Regions from separate parts of the Paenibacillus sp. 23TSA30-6 genome, predicted to be linked through region 3. Evidence: riboswitches for the same ligand, from Rfam matches in the RefSeq annotation. Region 3 holds a riboswitch; each other region holds the start of a gene.
The links. Region 3 has a riboswitch for cobalamin ahead of metE (5-methyltetrahydropteroyltriglutamate--homocysteine S-methyltransferase). Riboswitches for the same ligand answer to the same signal wherever they lie in the genome.
Positions count from the first base shown of each region.

Region 1: it holds a riboswitch for cobalamin, as region 3 does, so the genes downstream of both, E0698_RS11010 (ABC transporter substrate-binding protein) here and metE (5-methyltetrahydropteroyltriglutamate--homocysteine S-methyltransferase) in region 3, are expected to answer to the same signal.
Region 2: it holds a riboswitch for cobalamin, as region 3 does, so the genes downstream of both, E0698_RS06430 (ABC transporter substrate-binding protein) here and metE (5-methyltetrahydropteroyltriglutamate--homocysteine S-methyltransferase) in region 3, are expected to answer to the same signal.
Region 4: it holds a riboswitch for cobalamin, as region 3 does, so the genes downstream of both, E0698_RS14270 (hypothetical protein) here and metE (5-methyltetrahydropteroyltriglutamate--homocysteine S-methyltransferase) in region 3, are expected to answer to the same signal.

Region 1 covers NZ_SLTL01000009.1:197,253-199,453, reverse strand. Annotated here, with positions in the region: gene E0698_RS11015 (histidine phosphatase family protein) at 1-511, shown strand, start outside; cobalamin riboswitch at 636-829, shown strand; gene E0698_RS11010 (ABC transporter substrate-binding protein) at 1,037-2,041, shown strand; gene E0698_RS11005 (FecCD family ABC transporter permease) at 2,038-2,201, shown strand, end outside.
Region 2 covers NZ_SLTL01000005.1:116,337-118,537, reverse strand. Annotated here, with positions in the region: gene E0698_RS06430 (ABC transporter substrate-binding protein) at 1-964, opposite strand, end outside; cobalamin riboswitch at 1,171-1,374, opposite strand; gene E0698_RS06425 (nucleobase:cation symporter-2 family protein) at 2,073-2,201, opposite strand, start outside.
Region 3 covers NZ_SLTL01000015.1:118,380-120,580, reverse strand. Annotated here, with positions in the region: gene E0698_RS15440 (anaerobic ribonucleoside triphosphate reductase) at 1-148, shown strand, start outside; gene nrdG (anaerobic ribonucleoside-triphosphate reductase activating protein) at 145-642, shown strand; cobalamin riboswitch at 911-1,106, shown strand; gene metE (5-methyltetrahydropteroyltriglutamate--homocysteine S-methyltransferase) at 1,265-2,201, shown strand, end outside.
Region 4 covers NZ_SLTL01000013.1:140,656-142,856, reverse strand. Annotated here, with positions in the region: gene E0698_RS14280 (uroporphyrinogen-III synthase) at 1-135, shown strand, start outside; gene E0698_RS14275 (TIGR00730 family Rossman fold protein) at 307-861, shown strand; cobalamin riboswitch at 919-1,102, shown strand; gene E0698_RS14270 (hypothetical protein) at 1,064-1,288, shown strand; gene cobJ (precorrin-3B C(17)-methyltransferase) at 1,417-2,201, shown strand, end outside.

The DNA of each region.
Region 1 (2,201 bases), on a different contig from region 3:
AGAGCTTGGAGAGGGAACCCCCTTCGAATTGAAACCGGAATCACGGTTGGAGCTGACATCCAAATGGGAGTCTGAACGTTTCCTATCTAATAGTTCCGCTAGGTCTGCCATCATGGAACCACGTCTGAGAGAGCTTCATTTTGGGGAATGGGATGGAAAAACGTATGATATGCTCAAGGATGTGGCGTTGTATCGAGCGTGGATTGATGAGCCGCAGCGAATTACGCCGCCGGGGGGAGAGCCTTGGGCAGACTTTGTGAACCGCCTCGATGAATTCCTAGACTCTTTGTATGAGTGGCGTAAAATGATGGATGTTCAGAAAACAGGCATGCCTGATGCCCCACCTTCTGTTCTGGTCGTCACGCATGGTGGAGTGATTCGTCAGTTGGCTTGTATGCTGGTACCGGGTCATGATTTTTGGAGTCTGAATCCGAAGCCAGGAGCGGCAATTACGATTCGGTTGAGGCTGGGAGAACGACACCAGTGGATAGGAGAGGTGTTTTCTTTTTAGGTCAGATAGGGGCAGGTGAACAGGCGGTTTGGGTTGTAAGCCAGTCTTTTTTAACCTATAATCATCAAGTAAAAGAACGGCTTGACCAACACTACATCAAATATCCAGCAGACGAGGTCGGTGCAGCGGGATGAAACCCTCGGGTTCTTTCCGGTGCGCTGTTAAAAGGGAAGCCGGTGTGAATCCGGCGCGGTCCCGCCACTGTAAATGGAAAAATGCCAGCCCGCTCTGCTTTATGTGCCACAAAGCATATAAAGCAGCAGTAGGCTGTCGCATGTTTCTGTAAGTCAGGATACCTGCCCGTCCGCCTGTCACCATAGTCCTTCGAGGAAAGGATGACGTGTTCGCAGTGACTGTCCATGCGGAAGAAACTGCCGCCTGCGTACGATCTGCGCTAACGTGACCCCTGTGTCCTTATCTGAGGATGCAGGGGTTTTTTGAAAGGAAAAGAAGGCTGGATTTAGCAGATATCGGATGATGTTCAAGTGACGCTCTTAAAAGAATTTATATGGAGGGGTGTAAATCATGGCAGGGAATAGAATAAAGGTCTGGACTACAGGCTTATTGGCTCTGGTCTTGGCGGTTGTGCTGAGTGCATGTGGAGCTAACGGAAAGAACGCTGAAAATAAAGGGGATCAAGCCTCACAGCAACCGGGACAGACGGCAACCGCTCAGGAGCCTCCGGGCAAAACGGTCTACCCGCTGACCATTAAGGATGCGACCGGACAGGAATTTACGTTCAAAAAAGCGCCGGACAAAATCGTTTCCGTCTCCCCGGCTGAAACCGAGGCGCTGTTCGCCATCGGACTGGATAAGGAAATTGTCGGCGTATCCGACTATTCGGATTACCCGGAAGCGGCTAAAAAGAAGCCCAAAGTGGGCGGTATTATGAAGCCGAATGAAGAGGCGATCATTGCTGCGAATCCGGAAGTCGTTTTTGCAGGGATATCACTCAGTGAGCAGGCGACAACCAAGCTGCGTGACATGGGAATTATGATTTTTAAAACGGAGCCGAAAACGGTTGAAGATGTCATGGCTAACATCGAACTATATGGGAAAATTACCGATCATCAGAAAGAAGCGAGAGCGGTAACCGACAAGATGAGAGCAGATGTTGCGGAAGTGAAAGACGGTGTTAAAAATATCGGCAAAGGGCAGAAGCTGAGAGTATACGTCGAATTTTCACCCGGCTGGACGGTTGGCAAGGGAGAGTTTATGGATGAGCTGATTTCTTTGGCGGGCGGGGAAAATGTCGCTGCAACCCAAAAGGGCTGGTACCAGATCAGTGAGGAAAATATTATAGCGGCGAATCCGGACGTAATATTATACAGCAAAAATGTCAAGGACGACAAAACAGGCCAGACGCTCGGCGATATTATCAAAGCCCGTAGTGGATGGGATCAAATATCGGCTGTTCGTCAAAACCGGGTGTTTGCCGTGGATGATAATCTGATCAGTCGTCCGGGTCCGCGTGTAACGGAAGGTCTCAAGGAAGTGGCCAAGGGCGTGTATCCTGAAATTTTCAAATGAGTCGTAGACTGATCGGCTTTGGAGGGGCAGGTCTTGCCTTATTGCTGCTGACGCTGTTGCTCTGTCTCGGCATCGGCTCGGCCAAGCTTCCCGTCAGCCAGATCACGGGTATTCTGGTCAACCATCTGCCGTGGTTAGGTGAGACGTTTACACCGGATTG
Region 2 (2,201 bases), on a different contig from region 3:
TACCATAGCCTCTCATGATCGCACTCACAATGGATGCACGTGGTATCAAGCTGTCCACTACTTTGCGGTTCGCGGCATCCTTGAACAGAGACGACTCCATGTTATACACGATCATATGGGTGCGCAAAGAGGGAGCCGACAGCACTTGCAGCTTATCGTTCTTTTTCAATACCTCCGCGTTATCCACCGGAATATCGGTCGCTACATCTACTTCGCCGGATTGCAGCGCCAGCAGGCGCGAATTGCCGTCCGTAATGAACTTCATCGTTGCTTCAGCCAGCCGGGCCTTCTCGCCCCAATATCCGTCATAACGCTCTACGACCAAGGATTGATCCTTGTTGAACGCTTTAATTTTAAAAGCACCTGTCATCGCAGGGTAGCTCTGCTCATCCTTTATAGACGCTACATCCAGCACAATCGTCGATGGATCCGCCAGATTGGACACCAGCGCCGCATTCGGCTGGTTTGTCGTAATTTTCAACACCAGCGGCTCGGTTACGTCAATTGACTTTACATCTAGCAAATCCTTTGCCAGATGGCTTTTCTCAATGGAGCGCAGCAGGGAAGCTTTTACACTTTCCGCGTCCATACTCTTTCCGTTATGAAAAGTGACCTTATCCTGCAAGCTGAACGTCCAGACTGTGGGGCTATCCTGCTTCCATTCCTTGGCCAGCCAAGCCTCAGGCTCCAGCTTTTCATTCAAACGGACAAGTGTCTCGCCTGCGCCAGAACGCATAACATCCCAGCTATTATCGCCATGCGGGTCAACGCCTGACGGCTTCCACGTATACGCCATCACCAGCTTTTTGTCCGTTGTGGACTGTTGTGCGAATGTGTTTTCGCCCTTGTCGGAGCTGTCCGCCGTCTTATTAGTTGTGGAGCATCCCGCAAGAGCCATAACTGCCAGTAGCAGCATCACCCCTGTGCATATGGACCATGAACGCTTTTTACGATTGCTTATCATCCTATTTATCCCCCTCTATCTTGTCATTCACAAATACCTAACGCAAAAAAAGCATCCCGGACCGCCTGATCAGCAGTCAGAAATGCTTTCATTATAAAATGCCAAAGCTCACCTCAAAGCACCTCTAATCATAGAAGGGATCGGATCGGTTTCAGACATTCCGTAAGCAGCACGCCCAACCACCTCCCCAGCATCCCGTGGGTCTGACAGTGATGTTAAAACAGGCAGGTCTCCTGACTTCAGGCGTATCTTTCAGGCCTTCCCGGTTCTTCACAGTTCCAGTGGCTATTCCGAAAGCTACAGCAATTCCCTGCTGATGCCTGTATACAGTGGCGGGTCCGTGTCGGAATCTACCGAACTTCCCTTTTAAGTGAGCACGTACAACAGCCATCTACATGATCTCAACGAAACCCTGTAGATAGAAAGTCCGGCTCACACCTGTTTTCTTCCTTTATTCTTTTTCATTACGATTTAGGACTATCTTATTTTGTTGTTACAGGCTTGTCAACAAATGTCGCATAATAATTTAAATTTGAACGATACGGCGAGAATCAAGGCTATGACTTTGCGTTGCATGCACGCAATGGACGTGATAAAATTAGGTATAGAGATACCCATCGTGTCCGTATACTAAAAAGAGTCTTCGCCGCTACCAACGGCAAAGACTCTTAGGACTTGAAAGGCTGTGGATCACCACGGCGCGCTAAATGCTTAGCTAAACCCACCGTTAGGCGCCTAACCTAATTACGCGGTGGGTTTTCGCTTGTTCCGAAATTTCCGACGTAGCCAGCGATAAAGTTTACGAATACTAAACACCAGGCTTAGTAACGTAACCATCCAACGCAACACATCGTAGCACGACACAAGGTTGACCATCGGCTTCACCCCCTTTCGGGAAGCTGCGCCGTGGTCCGAAAACATCCACCACTATTCAAAATCCATAAGATGGATTATACCACGCCTCTGCCTACCACTCTAGCAAATTCTTCTAATAGAATCTCAAATCCCCATCTTCATACAGGAAGAGGGCTTTATCAATAACTCTATGCCAAAAAGCCGGAAAAAGAGGCTTACGACCTCTCTCCGGCTGTCTTTCTAATCCTAATTATCAAACCTTCTGCGGAACCTCCGACACTGTCACACCTTTGACCGATTCGGCTTGTTTTTTCGTTAAAACGATGTTCAAGACAATCGCCGTGATCGAGCCGGATACGATGCCGTTTTGCAGCAGCATTTT
Region 3 (2,201 bases):
GACAAGCTGTCCCCATTGCGGTGCTGATGAGGAACATACGCATTTTCAGCGCTTGCGCCGGGTAACCGGATATCTGACAGGTGATTATACCGTCCGGTTCAACGCCGCAAAACAAGCCGAGGTACGTGACCGGGTGAAGCATCGGTGAATTTATGCGGCTACATTCCGGAATCTCTGAACGAAGGACACGGTCTGCGCACCGTTGTGTTCATTAGCGGTTGCCGCCATGCCTGCCCCGGCTGCTTCAATCCGGCATCCTGGAGCTTCCGTACAGGCGAACCGTTCACACCGGAGCGGCAGCAGGAGGTTATCCGTGACATCGCCGATAATCCATTGCTGGACGGGTTAACCCTTTGCGGCGGAGACCCCTTTTTCTCGGCAGCGGAATGCTCGCAGTTTGTGCGCGACTTCCGCGCAGCCTGCCCTGACCGAACCGTGTGGGCCTATACGGGCTTCGTCTACGAAGAACTTCTTACGGATCAGGCCCGGCGGGAGTTGGCACTGCTGTGCGATGTGGTTGTGGACGGTCCCTTTGTAGAACAGCAAAAGGATCTGACCCTTCCCTTCCGAGGCAGCCGCAATCAGCGACTGGTTGATGTGAAGGCCAGCATTCTGGCAGGATCTACCGTTACATTAGCCTGAGTTGTTATGCCTTAAGACAAGTCCTTTCCCTATGGGAGGACTTGTCTTTTTTTGCGTGTAATTGACAAGGGCGGTGCTTCAAGGTGCTTCAGATCGGGAACACGGGATAGCGTACTGATGAGCAGAACGCTTTTAATAAACTTGAATGTGCTTCCATGAACTTAATCGTTTCATTGCGGTTTAAACGGAGTTTCTATTGCGCATCCCGCAAGTTTCACTTATGATGGTGAACAAGTATACGAGTGCATAATTATTCGTCATACCATAATCGCATAGCTTGGAGATAGGTGTCTGTTCTATTCAGTTCAGGCTTAAAAGGGAAGCCGGTGCAAGTCCGGCGCGGTCCCGCCACTGTAAACGGGGAATTTTCAGCTGTTGATACACCCACTGGTCCACAGACCGGGAAGGAGCGCTGAAAGTCATGATTCGTAAGTCAGGAGACCTGCCTATTTCAACAACATCGCAAGTACCTACGGGAGATAGGGAGGTGTTAAGAGCCGTCGCCGAATTTTTATTTTTAAATAACGGAGGCATTTTTTCCCCTATTCATTTTTACCCCGGGGAGGAATGTCTTTTTTTGTACGCAAAAATAAACTGGCTACCAGCCTGGGAGGAAAAGTACATGTCATTAACCGAATTGCCTGAATTGCCCGGCTTGATCAGCAGTAACCTGGGATATCCGCGTATCGGCGGGAACCGGGAATGGAAGAAAGCACTGGAACGCTTCTGGAAAGGCAGCATGGATGAAAGTGAACTGCATATCGAGATGAAACGATTGCGGTTGGAGCATCTGAGCAAGCAGCGTGACAAGGGAATTGATCGAATTCCAGTCGGAGACTTTTCCTATTACGATCACATGCTGGATACATCCGTGATGTTCGGTCTGGTGCCGGAACGGTTCAACTACCGTCCCGATGGGCCTGTTCCCCTATCCGTCTATTTCGGGATAGCCCGTGGACAAAAGGGTGCCACCGCCAGTGAAATGACCAAATGGCTGAATACCAATTACCATTACATCGTACCGGAATTGGCGAATGCAACCCCGGTGTTCACCGAGAATAAGCCGTTGCAGGCTTATCGTGAAGCGAAACAGGAGTTGGGCATTGAAGGTAAACCCGTCATGATCGGTCCTTATTCGTTCGTTGCTCTGTCCAAAGGCTATGATCGTAAGGATTTGGCCGCCATTGTACGAAGCTTCCTGCCACTGTACGCCCGCGTCCTGTCTGAGTTGGCTGCGGAAGGCGTTCAGTGGGTGCAGGTGGATGAGCCTGTCCTGACCACCTCATTCCCGGCAGAGGATTTGGACATTATTCAGGAGGCTTATGAAGCTTTGGCCGAGGCTGCTCCATCCTTAAATATCGTGCTGCAAACCTACTTTGGCAGTCTGGATCATTATGAGCACCTATCCACGCTCCCGGTACAGGGATTAGGTATGGACTTTGTACATGATGATGGCAAAAACCTTCAACATGTGCTCCGGCATGGCTTCCCCGCAGGCAAAACGCTGGCCGCTGGTGTTATTGACGGGCGCAATATATGGCGCTCCGATCTGAACGACG
Region 4 (2,201 bases), on a different contig from region 3:
TCCATTTTGGAGGAAGGTATTGAACGGATCGTGTTTCCAGTGGAGGAACGAATGGGCGCGATGATGGTGGAGCTGGGAAGATATTTTGAGCATAGCGCCTCGGTGCACGGCTACGGTCTTGAAGTTGTGAACTGAAAACTAACCTATATCCTTGCGATAAAGGGTAAAATAAAGATAAGGGCCTACAGGGTCTTTATCTTTTTTTGTTGGAAATGCATCGACAGAAGTTTTTGTTATAACGAAAATATTTATTTAATATAATGAAAAAGCCTCGATGCGGGATACCAGAACAGGAGCTGAGACATTATGAATTCCATTTGTGTATTTGCCGGGTCCAGACCCGGACATTCATCGGTATATCTTCAGGAGGCAGGCAAGCTTGGAGAGGCTATGGCCCGACATCATGTTCGTCTGATCTATGGAGGCTCCAGCAAGGGGCTGATGGGTGAGGTCGCAGATGCGATGCTGGCCGGGGGCGGTCAGGTCACCGGGATTATGCCGACCCTGTTATTCGATGCAGAGATTATTCACCGGGGAGTCACCGAATTTATTGAGGTGGCAAGCATGCATGAACGCAAAGCGGTCATGAGCGAAATGGCGGATGCCTTTATTGCCCTTCCGGGGGGATTGGGAACATTTGAAGAGCTGTTCGAGGTGCTGTGCTGGGCGCAAATCGGCATTCATCGCAAGCCCATCGGGCTGCTGAATGTGAACGGATATTTTGACCCGTTGGCGGAAATGGTGCGTCATAGTGTGCGCGAGGGATTTACCGGAGTTGACCATCCAACGCTGCTGAGTATCTCTGCGGACCCGGACGAATTGTTGCATATGTTAAAAAATAAGGCAGAGAACTTGAAATAAAGCGTTTTTCATGCTTGCACAACTGATTGAGCCAAGGTTATGATAAGACCCATAATCAAATAGCGGACAGACAAGGTGCCTTTGTGATAGCGAAGGGTAACAGGGAATCGGGTGCAAGTCCCGAGCGGTCCCGCCACTGTAAGGAAGAGGATTTTTTCAGACGTCACTCGTGAGAAAACGGGGAAGACGAAAAAATCTGTTGATGCCGAGCCAGGAGACCTACCTTGATCTGTATGCACCGTTAACCTTCGCGGAGAGGATGGGTGTACGAAATCAGGAAATCAGGCGCACGCTGCTTTTTCCATGTTGGTTGCAGGTTTGCGTGGAGCTGAACATGCAGAAGCATTTCAAGCGTGAACAGGCAGATGGAAAGCAACGGCACGATGGCGGAAGACAAGAAGTGTCTTCTTATGCTGTGTCCGTCTGATGATACGATGCGTACATAGGAAACCCATCCGGGCAGGATGGGTTTTTTTGAGTTACAGGATGTCCATATATAAGTGAAATAGATAGAAGTGTGGAAAACATAGCCTAGATTTAAGAAGGAGGATAACGATGAGCCCATTAGGGAAATTGCTCGTGATTGGATTCGGACCGGGGGATATGGAACATATCACCAAACGGGCGCTGGACGCGCTGGCCGAGAGTGAGGTCATTATCGGTTACAACACCTATGTAGATCTGATCCGCCCGTTGTTGAACGGACAGGAGATTGTGCGCACAGGCATGACAGAGGAAGTGAGCCGTGCGCAGGAGGCGGTTCGACAGGCGGAGATGGGCAAGAAGGTAGCCGTCATTTCCAGTGGAGACGCAGGCGTATATGGCATGGCCGGGCTAGTGTACGAAGTGCTGATGCAAAAGGGCTGGCGCCGTGAGGACGGGGTTGAGGTAGAAGTCGTGCCGGGAATATCGGCGATTCAGTCCTGTGCTTCGCTGTTGGGTGCGCCCGTCATGCATGATGCATGCACGATCAGTCTGAGTGACCATTTGACCCCGTGGGAGACGATTGTGAAACGTGTAGAAGCGGCAGCTTCGGCGGATTTTGTCATTGCACTGTACAATCCGCGCAGTGGTCGGCGTACACGCCAGATTGTTGAGACGCAGTCCATTTTGCTGCGTTACCGTGATCCGCAGACTCCCGTCGGGCTGGTGAAGAGTGCTTATCGCGACCGTCAGCAAGTAATTGTGACGACGCTGGAGGACATGCTCAACCATGATATCGGTATGCTGACGACCGTCATCATCGGCAATTCTTCGACGATGGTGTATGACGGTCTGATCGTGACGCCGCGCGGGTATCAGCGCAAGTATACGTTGGGTGCGACCGAGCAGGCGCTCAA